2 regions of the Pseudomonas sp. F3-2 genome follow, and region 2 is predicted to be linked to the other one. Evidence: predicted binding sites of a transcription regulator. Region 2 holds the regulator's gene; the other holds the start of a gene.
What was found. Region 2 encodes FliA, which starts transcription of late flagellar genes. Its sites were predicted from a motif close to CTAAAGTTTNNNNNNNNNNNGCCGNTAA; they were not measured.
Positions count from the first base shown of each region.

Region 1: AAGQ88_RS21080 (methyl-accepting chemotaxis protein) is a predicted target of FliA. The motif match lies at 1,802-1,829, and genes of this name have one in related genera.

Region 1 is NZ_CP152388.1:4,691,147-4,696,529, forward strand. Features, by position in the region: gene AAGQ88_RS21075 (chemotaxis protein CheW) at 1-5, opposite strand, end outside; gene AAGQ88_RS21080 (methyl-accepting chemotaxis protein) at 15-1,637, opposite strand; gene AAGQ88_RS21085 (tellurite resistance TerB family protein) at 1,973-2,689, opposite strand; gene AAGQ88_RS21090 (LysR substrate-binding domain-containing protein) at 2,868-3,782, shown strand; gene AAGQ88_RS21095 (gamma-aminobutyraldehyde dehydrogenase) at 4,032-5,383, shown strand, end outside.
Region 2 is NZ_CP152388.1:4,087,002-4,092,384, forward strand. Features, by position in the region: gene AAGQ88_RS18480 (chemotaxis protein CheA) at 1-309, opposite strand, end outside; gene AAGQ88_RS18485 (protein phosphatase CheZ) at 453-1,241, opposite strand; gene AAGQ88_RS18490 (chemotaxis response regulator CheY) at 1,261-1,635, opposite strand; gene fliA (RNA polymerase sigma factor FliA) at 1,900-2,640, opposite strand; gene fleN (flagellar synthesis regulator FleN) at 2,637-3,470, opposite strand; gene flhF (flagellar biosynthesis protein FlhF) at 3,589-4,941, opposite strand; gene flhA (flagellar biosynthesis protein FlhA) at 4,953-5,383, opposite strand, start outside.

The sequences.
Region 1 (5,383 bases), 600 kb from region 2:
ATCATGGCCCGGACTCAGACCTTGAAACGCGACACGCCGCTGCGCAGCCCGACCGCCACCTGGCTCAGCTCGTCGATGGCAAAGCTGGCCTGACGCAGCGACTCGACCGTCTGGCTGCTGGCATCTCCCAGCTGCACCAGCGCCTGATTGATCTGTTCGGCGCCAGTGGCCTGCGCCTGCATGCCTTCATTGACCATCAACACGCGCGGCGCCAGGGCCTGGACCTGATGAATGATCTGCGAGAGCTGCTCGCCCACCTGCGTCACTTCGAACATGCCGCGACGCACTTCTTCGGAAAACTTGTCCATGCCCATCACACCTGCCGACACCGCCGACTGGATCTCGCGAACCATCTGTTCGATGTCGTAGGTGGCAACGGCCGTCTGGTCAGCCAGACGCCGCACTTCGGTAGCGACCACGGCAAAACCACGGCCGTATTCGCCGGCTTTTTCAGCCTCGATCGCAGCGTTGAGCGACAGCAGGTTGGTCTGGTCGGCCACCTTGACGATGGTCACCACCACCTGATTGATGTTGCCGGCTTTCTCGTTGAGGATCGCCAGCTTGGAATTCACCAGATCGGCCGCGCCCATGACCGAATGCATGGTCTCTTCCATGCGCGCCAGGCCTTGCTGGCCGGAGCCGGCGAGAATGGATGCCTGATCGGCAGCCGATGTCACCTCGGTCATGGTGCGCACCAGATCACGCGAGGTCGCGGCAATCTCACGGGAGGTCGCGCCGATTTCCGTGGTGGTCGCCGCGGTCTCGGTGGCGGTCGCCTGCTGCTGCTTTGATGTGGCGGCGATTTCAGTGACCGAGGTCGTGACCTGCACCGACGAACGCTGCGCCTGCGAAACCAGCGCGGCCAGTTCGGTGACCATATCGTTGAAACCGGTCTGCACCGAGCCGAATTCGTCATTGCGATCCAGCGTCAGACGGCTGCTCAGATCGCCGGTGCGCATGGTTTCGAGAATCCGCACGATGCGGTTCATCGGCGCCAGAATCGTGCGCATCAGCAGCAGGCCACAGGCAACAGCGGCCAGAATGGCGACCACGAGGGAGATCCCCATGCTGATTTTCGCGGTCAGAACGGCAGACGAGATATTGGCGGTCGCCTGATCGGCCACGGCCTTGTTGGCAACGATGAGGTCATTGAGTTGCTTGCGGCCCTGAAGCCAGATCGGATTGACCTGTCCATAGAATACGGTGCGGGCGGTGGCGTAATCGCCGGACTGATACGCCTTGAGCACGTCGCTCAACAGCCGCGCATACGTTTCTCGCTGTTTCTCGAAGACCCCGAAGTTGTTGCGATCGGTGTCGTCGAAGATGGTCTTCTTGTAGCCGTCGATCTGGCTTTGCAGGCGGTTTTCGAAGTCGATGTACTGATCTTGCTCGGCGCGGGTCAACTCACGCGCTTTGCCTTCACCGATCAATTCGAGCGTGCGGATATAACTTTCACCCCAGGCGCTGCGCACCAACGTACTGAAATAGACCCCCGGCAATGCATCTTCGCCAACCGCCTCTTCACTGTTCTGGATCGAGAGCAGCCGGGTGTATGACACGACCACCATCAGCAGCATGATGGCGATGATTACAGCGAAGCTCGCCAAGATACGTTGACGCAATGTCCAGTTCTTCACAGTCAGCCCTCAAGAGTTCAACACCGGCAAAACCGGGTTCAAGAAGCGGACCGACGAACGGCCCAAAGCGAGCGGAGTATAGCCTAGTGACCTACCAATTAACTGGGCTGTTTCCGACATAGATAACGCAAAAACGCACAGATATTAGGGAAATATCTGACAGGCTATCGGCGTGTGGGGAAATTGCTTGATGGCAATGAGAAAGGCATTACCCGAAGTGCTTGCACAGGTTGCGATCGCGCTGGGCCAGCCGGTCTCCGGAAGGACAACCGGCATTTGTCCGGATCCGGCTGCGACCCCGCGCTCTTGCTGCAACGGCGCTTGATAGATGCGAATTACTGCGCCTGGCGCACCTGAGCTTCCAGCTTGGTCTTTAGTTCAGGCGCGAGTTTCAATTGTTTGGCCAACTCATCCAGATAAGCGCGCTCCATGAAGTGCTCTTCGTCGACCATCATGACGCTGGCCAGGTACATCTCGGCAGCGATTTCTGGCGTGCGCGCGGACCGGGCGACGTCGACCGGATCCAGAGGCTTGTTCAACTCGGCGTGCAGCCAATGCTGCAATTCGCTGTCACCGGTGATGCGGGTGAACTCGCCTTCGATGAGCTCGCGTTCGCGCTCGTCCACATGCCCGTCGGCCTTGGCCGCCGCGACGAGGGCTCGCAGAATCGCCTCACTGTGCTGCTCGACCTGCGCGGGCGGAACGCGGTCGACTGTCTGCGGCGCAGCAGACTGGGCCACGCCCTGACTGGCCTGCCAGTTGCCATACGCCTTGTAGGCCAGTACGCCCAACGCCGCCAGACCACCGTAAGTCAACGCCTTGCCGCCGATCTTGCGAGCGCTTTTGTTGCCCAGCAACAAACCCATCGCACCGGCTGCCAGCGCGCCGCCACCGGCCCCGGAAAGCAATCCGCCCAGATTGCCGCCGCCCACTTTACCCAACAGGTCGCCAACACCCCCTTGCGCGCCTTTGCCCTGCACACCGGCCGCCTTGTTCTGCAGCAGGTCCTGACCGGATTTCAACAGTTGATCGAGCAAGCCTCGCGTGTTCATGAATCCACCTCGGTAGATGAGACAAAAAGAATCAGCTCGCAGAGTAAGAGGAAGTCGGCCACGCCTGAGCACCCGCTGTGCTTCTGAATGTTGCAACGAGTCTCTCAGCCGCTAGTCGTCCATCGGGAAAAACGATATACAGTGCCGAACACCTGAAAAAACGAATGAGCTGATCGCCATGATGACGCTGCGCCAGATTCGTCACTTCATCGCCGTTGCGGAAACCGGCTCGATCTCGGCCGCAGCGCAGGCGGTGTTCATTTCTCAATCGACGCTGACCCTGGCGATCCAGCAACTGGAAGAAGACATCGGCGTCAGCCTGTTCAGCCGACACGCAAAAGGCATGACCCTGACCCATCAGGGGCATCAGTTTCTGCGTCAGGCGCATCTGATCCTCGCGACGGTGGAGAACGCCAAACGCAGCCTGCAACACAGCGCCGATCAAGTGGCCGGGCAATTGGTCATCGGCGTCACCAGCCTGGTCGCCGGCTACTATCTGGCGGACCTGCTGACGCGCTTTCAGCGGGCGTACCCCAACGTCGACCTGCGCGTGATGGAGGACGAACGCCCCTACATCGAGCATTTGCTGGTCAGTGGTGAAATCGACGTCGGCGTGCTGATTCTGTCCAATCTGGAAGACCGCCACGCATTGCAGACCGAGGTGCTGACCCATTCGCCCCATCGCCTGTGGCTGCCCGCTCAGCATCCGCTGCTGGAGCACGACAACATCAACCTTGCCGACGTCGCCCGCGAGCCGCTCATTCAGCTGAACGTGGATGAAATGGGCGTGAACGCACAGCGAATATGGTCCCGCGCCGGACTTCAGCCAAATGTCAGTCTGCGCACGGCTTCCACCGAGGCCGTTCGCAGTCTGGTGGCCGCCGGCCTCGGCGTCTCGATTCAGCCGGACATGACCTATCGTCCGTGGTCGCTGGAGGGCGACATCATTGAAGCCCGACCCATCGCCGACCTGACGCAGACGCTGGACGTGGGCCTGGCATGGCGGCGTGGCACGGCGCGCCCGTCACTGGTCGACCCATTCCTCAGCGTGGCACGTGAACAGCCGCATCCGGGACGCAGGCCATCTATTTAATCGAACGCTGCATTCAGTATTTAGAATTTGTCGCGCTCTCGATGCGGCACTAGTCTCTGAAGCTTGGGAAGGGAGTTGTTTCCGGGTTTTGCGGCGCGCCACGGCGGGTGATCATCAGCTGATAGAGACAGCGCGGCAGATACAGCTTTTTTGAATGAATTCGCTCCACAAGGCTCAGCGTTGTGCCCGACATCAGCAGGCTGGATTCAGGCCATCAATGACAAGCATCGATACAAGGAAGCTCGAACCATGGCTGGCGCACCGACCCCGCACTCCGCAACGCCACAGCTGCTCACCTCGTTGCTCATCGACGGAGAGCTGGTGGCGGGTCAGGGGTTTGTCGAGCTGATCCTCAATCCCGCCACTGGCGAAGTGCTGACTCACATTGCGGAGGCCAGCACCGAGCAGGTCGAACAGGCGATTCTTGCCGCTCACCGCGCCTTTACCGGTTGGTCACGCACGACGCCCCAGCAACGTGCGAATCTGCTGCTCGGCATTGCCGACGCCATCGAACGCAACGCCGACGCGCTGGCGACACTCGAATCGCTCAATTGCGGCAAACCGTTGCACCTGGCGCGCCAGGACGACCTGAGCGCCACGGTCGATGTGTTCCGTTTCTTCGCCGGTGCCGTACGTTGTCAGACCGGCCAGCTGTCCGGCGAATACCTGCCGGGCTATACCAGCATGGTGAGGCGCGATCCGATTGGCGTGGTCGCCTCGATCGCGCCCTGGAACTACCCGATTATGATGGCTGCCTGGAAGATCGCGCCAGCACTGGCGGCAGGCAATACGCTGGTGTTCAAGCCGTCGGAACACACGCCGTTATCGATTCTCGCGCTGGCGCCGATGCTCGCGCAGTTATTACCCGCCGGGGTCATCAACATCGTCTGTGGCGGTGGCGAAGGGGTCGGCAGCCATCTGGTCAGCCACCCGAAAGTCCGCATGGTCTCGCTGACCGGCGATATCGTCACCGGCCAGAAAATCCTTCAGGCCGCCGCCCGGACGCTCAAACGCACTCATCTGGAGTTGGGCGGCAAGGCCCCGGTGATCGTCTGCAACGATGCCGACATCGCCGCCGTGATCGAGGGCGTGCGCACGTATGGCTATTACAACGCCGGCCAGGACTGCACGGCCGCGTGCCGCATCTACGCGCAGGCCGGCATCCACGACACACTCGTCGCTGAGCTCGGCGCTGCGGTCAGCAGCCTGCGCTTCGCCAGCAAACGCGACGCCGATAATGAAATCGGGCCACTGATCAGCACCCGTCAGCGCGACCGGGTGGCGAGTTTCGTCGAGCGCGCGCTGAGCCAGCCACACATCGAACGGATCACGGGCGCGGCCGTGCATTCGGGCCCGGGTTTCTTCTACCAGCCAACCCTGCTCGCCGGCTGCAAACAGGGCGACGAAATCGTTCAGCGCGAGGTGTTCGGCCCGGTCGTGACGGTCACCCGCTTCGACGAGCTTTCCCAAGCCGTGGACTGGGCCAACGATTCCGAATACGGCCTGGCGTCGTCGATCTGGACGCAGAACCTGGACAAGGCCATGCAGGTGGCCGCGCGCTTGCAGTACGGCTGCACATGGATCAACAGTCATTTCATGCT
Region 2 (5,383 bases):
GAACATGCTGTTGACGGTGTCCAGGGCTTCGAGCACAACGTCCATGAGTTCCGCGTCGACCCGGCGCTCACCTTTGCGCAGGATGTCGAACACGTTTTCGGCGATGTGACAGCATTCAACCAGCTCGTTGAGCTGGAGGAAGCCGGCGCCCCCTTTTACAGTGTGAAAACCGCGAAAAATTGCATTGAGCAGGTCCGCATCGTCCGGCCGGCTTTCCAGCTCGACCAACTGCTCGGACAACTGCTCCAGAATCTCGCCGGCCTCTACCAGAAAATCCTGAAGGATTTCTTCATCGGCGCCGAAGCTCATTGGGGGTGCTCCTAAAATTAACCGTCAAACCGATCCGGAAGCTGTTCGGCGATCTGCGCGCATTGCCTTCGTCGAAGCATTGGCGCGCAGCTCAACAGCCACTTTCACATAGAACCCTGAATCGCAGACCCGCAAGCGGGAATCTAGAAGCCAAGGCTGGATAGCAGATCGTCTACATCATCCTGACCGGATACGACGTCTTCACGTTTATCGGCATGAATCTGCGGACCTTCACCCTTGGAATGAAGTTTTTCCTGTTCTTTTTGCTGACGGAACACTTCCTGGTCGTGTTCGATCCCTGCAAAGCGATCGACCTGACTGGCCATCAGCACCAGCTTGAGCAGATTGCTCTCCACTTCGGTGACCAGTGTGGTCACACGCTTGATGACCTGGCCGGTGAGGTCCTGGTAATCCTGAGCCAGCAGAATGTCGTTCAGGTGGCTGGCGACCTCGGCGGTCTCCTTCTCGCTGCGCGTCAGAAAACCATCGACGCGGCGGGCCAGATCACGAAACTCATCGGCACCGATCTCGCGACGCATGAAGCGTCCCCAATCGGCGCTCAAGGCCTTGGCATCGGCACTGAGGCCATTCATCAACGGCGTGCTCTGCTCGACCAGGTCCATGGTGCGGTTGGCCGCACCTTCCGTCAGCCTGACAACATACGACAGGCGTTCGGTGGCATCGGTGATCTGGGACACTTCTTCGGCTTGCGGCATGTGCGGGTCAATCTGGAAATTGACGATCGCACTGTGCAGCTCGCGCGTCAGTTTGCCGACTTCCTGATACAGGCCGCGATCCCGGGTCTGATTAAGCTCATGGATGAGTTGCACGGCATCGCCGAACTTGCCTTTTTCAAGGCTCGCGACGAGTTCTTGTGCATGTTTCTTCAGGGTCGACTCGAAGTCACCCATTGTCGAATCTTTGGAATCCATAGCGCCCTCGCAGCGGACATCAGCTATTGACGCGCTCGAATATCTTCTCGATCTTTTCTTTGAGCACTTGCGCGGTGAATGGCTTGACCACGTAGCCGTTCACACCGGCCTGAGCGGCTTCGATGATCTGCTCGCGCTTGGCTTCGGCAGTGACCATCAATACCGGCAAGTGACGCAGACGCTCGTCGGCGCGGACCTGACGCAACAGGTCGATGCCGGACATGCCGGGCATGTTCCAGTCAGTCACCAGAAAGTCAAAAGCCCCGCTCTGCAGCATCGGCAATGCGGTGGTACCGTCATCTGCTTCGGCCGTGTTGGTGAACCCAAGGTCACGCAACAGGTTTTTTATGATCCGCCGCATCGTTGAGAAGTCATCAACGATGAGGATTTTCATGTTCTTGTCCAATTCGACCTCCAAGCAGTCTTTAACGCGCCCAGCACCTGGACGCGCGTTCAATCAATACCGGCACAACCCAGTGATCGGCTCTACGAAAATAATAAGGGATGGTGCACATCGAGGGGTCACGAACACGGCGCAACAGGCCGTTCAAAGACCTGATCCGACCGGCTCCTGCCTTGTCTCTCCTGCTTCCCACACCACATTCAGCACAGCCGGTCTTACTTGCAACACGCGAACACCCTGTTCACGTGCGATGAATCAGCGCGCGCGCCACTCTCCCAACCGTCCACGCAACCGCGCGGCGCACTGGCTATGCAGCTGGCTGACCCGAGATTCGCTGACCCCCAGGACCTCACCGATTTCCTTGAGGTTCAGCTCTTCGTCGTAATACAGCGCCAGCACCAGGCGTTCACGCTCCGGCAGATTGGCGATGGCATCCGCCAGCGCAGCCTGGAAACGTTCGTCTTCCAGATCGCGCGACGGCTCCAGCGACTGGCTCGCGCCGTCCTCGTGCAGCCCTTCATGCTCGCCGTCCTGCAACAGGTCGTCGAAGCTGAACAGGCGACTGCCCAAGGTATCGTTCAAAATCCCGTAGTAATCATCGAGACTCAATTGAAGTTCGGCAGCAACCTCGTGATCTTTAGCGTCACGGCCGGTTTTTGCTTCAATTGCACGAATCGCGTCGCTGACCATGCGCGTATTCCGGTGAACCGAGCGTGGCGCCCAGTCGCCCTTGCGCACTTCGTCGAGCATCGCGCCGCGAATACGAATACCCGCGTAAGTCTCGAAACTCGCACCTTTGGTGGAGTCGTACTTGGTCGACACCTCGAGCAGACCGATCATGCCGGCCTGGATCAGGTCCTCGACCTGAACACTGGCCGGCAGTCGCGCCAGCAGGTGGTAAGCGATGCGCTTGACCAGCGGGGCATAACGCTCGATCAGTTCGTACTGGGAATCTTTGGATGATTTGCTGTACATGCGATAGCCACTTGCGGTCATGACACGGGCCCTGCGCTGGTCTGATGCACCAGGCGTTCAACGAAAAACTCAAGGTGACCGCGCGGGTTCGCCGGCAGCGGCCAGGTATCGACCTTCTGCGCGATGGCCTTGAACGCCAGCGCACATTTGGAACGCGGGAACGCTTCGTACACCGCACGCTGCTTCTGGACCGCCTTGCGCACGCACTCGTCGTACGGAACGGCGCCAACGTATTGCAGCGCGACATCGAGGAAACGGTCAGTCACTTTGGTCAGCTTGGCGAACAGGTTGCGCCCTTCCTGCGGGCTCTGCGCCATGTTGGCCAGCACGCGGAAGCGGTTCATGCCGTAGTCGCGATTGAGCAGCTTGATCAGCGCGTAAGCGTCAGTGATCGAAGTGGGCTCATCGCACACCACCAGCAGGACTTCCTGAGCGGCGCGCACGAAGCTGACCACCGACTCGCCGATCCCGGCAGCGGTATCGATCACCAGCACATCCAGGTTGTCGCCGATGTCGCTGAACGCCTGAATCAGACCGGCATGCTGCGCCGGAGTCAGGTGCACCATGCTCTGCGTGCCGGAAGCGGCCGGCACGATGCGTACGCCGCCCGGCCCCTGCAGCAGCACGTCGCGCAGCTCGCAGCGGCCCTCGATGACATCCGCAAGCGTGCGTTTGGGCGTCAGCCCCAGCAATACGTCGACGTTGGCCAGACCCAGATCGGCGTCCAGCAACATGACGCGACGCCCGAGCTCGGCCAGCGCCAGTGAAAGATTCACTGAAACGTTGGTCTTGCCGACGCCACCTTTGCCACCGGTCACCGCGATAACCTGTACGGGATGCATGCTGCCCATGTTAATTTTTTACCTTGTCTTGCTTAGACCTAAGCCACATGTAGGGCTGCACGTTCAGAGTGTGAACAATGCCTGGCAGACCATCGATGCAGGTATATTCCAGTGTCATTTTCCCTACCTAGCCCGCACGCTTGCCGGGACTGTGATAAAGATCCGCAAACATATCCGCCATCGCTTCCTCGCTAGGCTCCTCCTGCATCTGCACACTGACAGCCCGGCTTACCAACTGGTGCCGGCGTGGCAAATGCAGATCATCCGGTATCCGTGGACCATCGGTGAGATAGGCCACAGGCAGTTCGTGAGTGACCGCCAGGCTGAGGACTTCGCCCAGGCTGGCCGTCTCGTCGAGTTTGGTCAGGATGCACCCGGCCAGACCGCAACGTTTGTAACTGTGATACGCCGCCGTCAGCACCTGCTTCTGGCTGGTGGTGGCCAATACCAGATAGTTGCGGGCACGGATGCCACGACCGGCGAGGCTTTCCAACTGCAGGCGCAAGGCCGGATCGCTGGCTTGCAGGCCCGCGGTGTCGATCAACACCACGCGCTTGCGCAGCAGCGGCTCCAGCGCCTGCGCCAGAGACTGGCCCGGATCGACGTGCGTCACTGGCACGTTGAGGATCCGGCCCAGGGTTTTAAGCTGTTCCTGAGCACCGATACGGAAACTGTCCATGCTCACCAGCGCAATGTTCTGCGCGCCGTATTTCAACACATAACGGGCGGCCAGTTTGGCCAGCGTGGTGGTCTTGCCCATACCGGCAGGACCGACCATGGCGATCACACCGCCCTCTTCCAGCGGCTCCACGTCCGGCGTTGCGATCATGCGCGCCAGATGGGCCAGCAACATGCGCCAGGTGTGCGCCTGATCGCCACCTTCCGGCACCATCGCCAGCAGATCACGGGACAGCGGACCGGACAGGCCGATGCGTTGCAGACGACGCCACAGATTAGCCTGTTGCGGACGGCTGCCTTGCAGCTGGTTCCAGGCCAGCGAACCCAGCTGGACTTCCAGCAGTTCGCGCAGCCCGTTCAATTCGGAGCGCATCGAGTCGTAGGCGCGCTGGCTGACCGCAGGCTCCACGGGACGCTCGGCGCGTTCGGCACGATCGGCCGCCATGGCGGCGTGGATCGATGGGCGAAACGGTTCTTCAAGCGTCGGCTCGATCTGCTTGCTGTCATCCATCGCCAGCCCTGCGAACAACTGACGATTGGCGACAGTGTCCAGCTCGCTACGGTGGGTCAGCTCAGCCTGAGCGGTGACGATGCGCGACTGAGTCTTGCGCAACTCGTCTTCGAGCTCGATGTTCGGCACACGCGGCGCCAGCGCAGACAATTTGTAGTCCAGCGCGGCAGTCAGTTCCACGCCGCCGGCGATGCGCCGGTTACCGATGATGGCCGCTTCGGCGCCCAGCTCATCACGAACCAGCTTCATGGCTTGTCGCATATCGGCGGCGAAAAAACGCTTAACTTGCATGACTCACTACCTCAGCCGTTCGGCCCGACAGTCGCTACGATGGTGACTTGCTTATTGTCAGGAATTTCCTGGTAAGCCAAAACATGCATATTCGGAACAGCCAGGCGTCCAAAGCGGGACAACATGGCGCGAACCGGACCTGCGACCAACAAAATGACCGGCTGACCCTGCATCTCCTGACGCTGCGCTGCTTCGATCAACGAGCGCTGAAGTTTCTCAGCCATGCTCGGTTCGAGCAGAACGCCTTCTTCCTGACCCTGTCCAGCCTTCTGCAGACTATTGAGCAATATCTGTTCCAACCTTGGCTCAAGCGTGATAACAGGCAGCTCCGGCTCAATGCCGACAATGCTTTGCACGATTGCGCGGGACAAACCGACCCGTACGGCAGCGACCAATGCGGCGGTATCTTGACTCCGCGCAGCGTTGTTGGCGATAGCCTCGG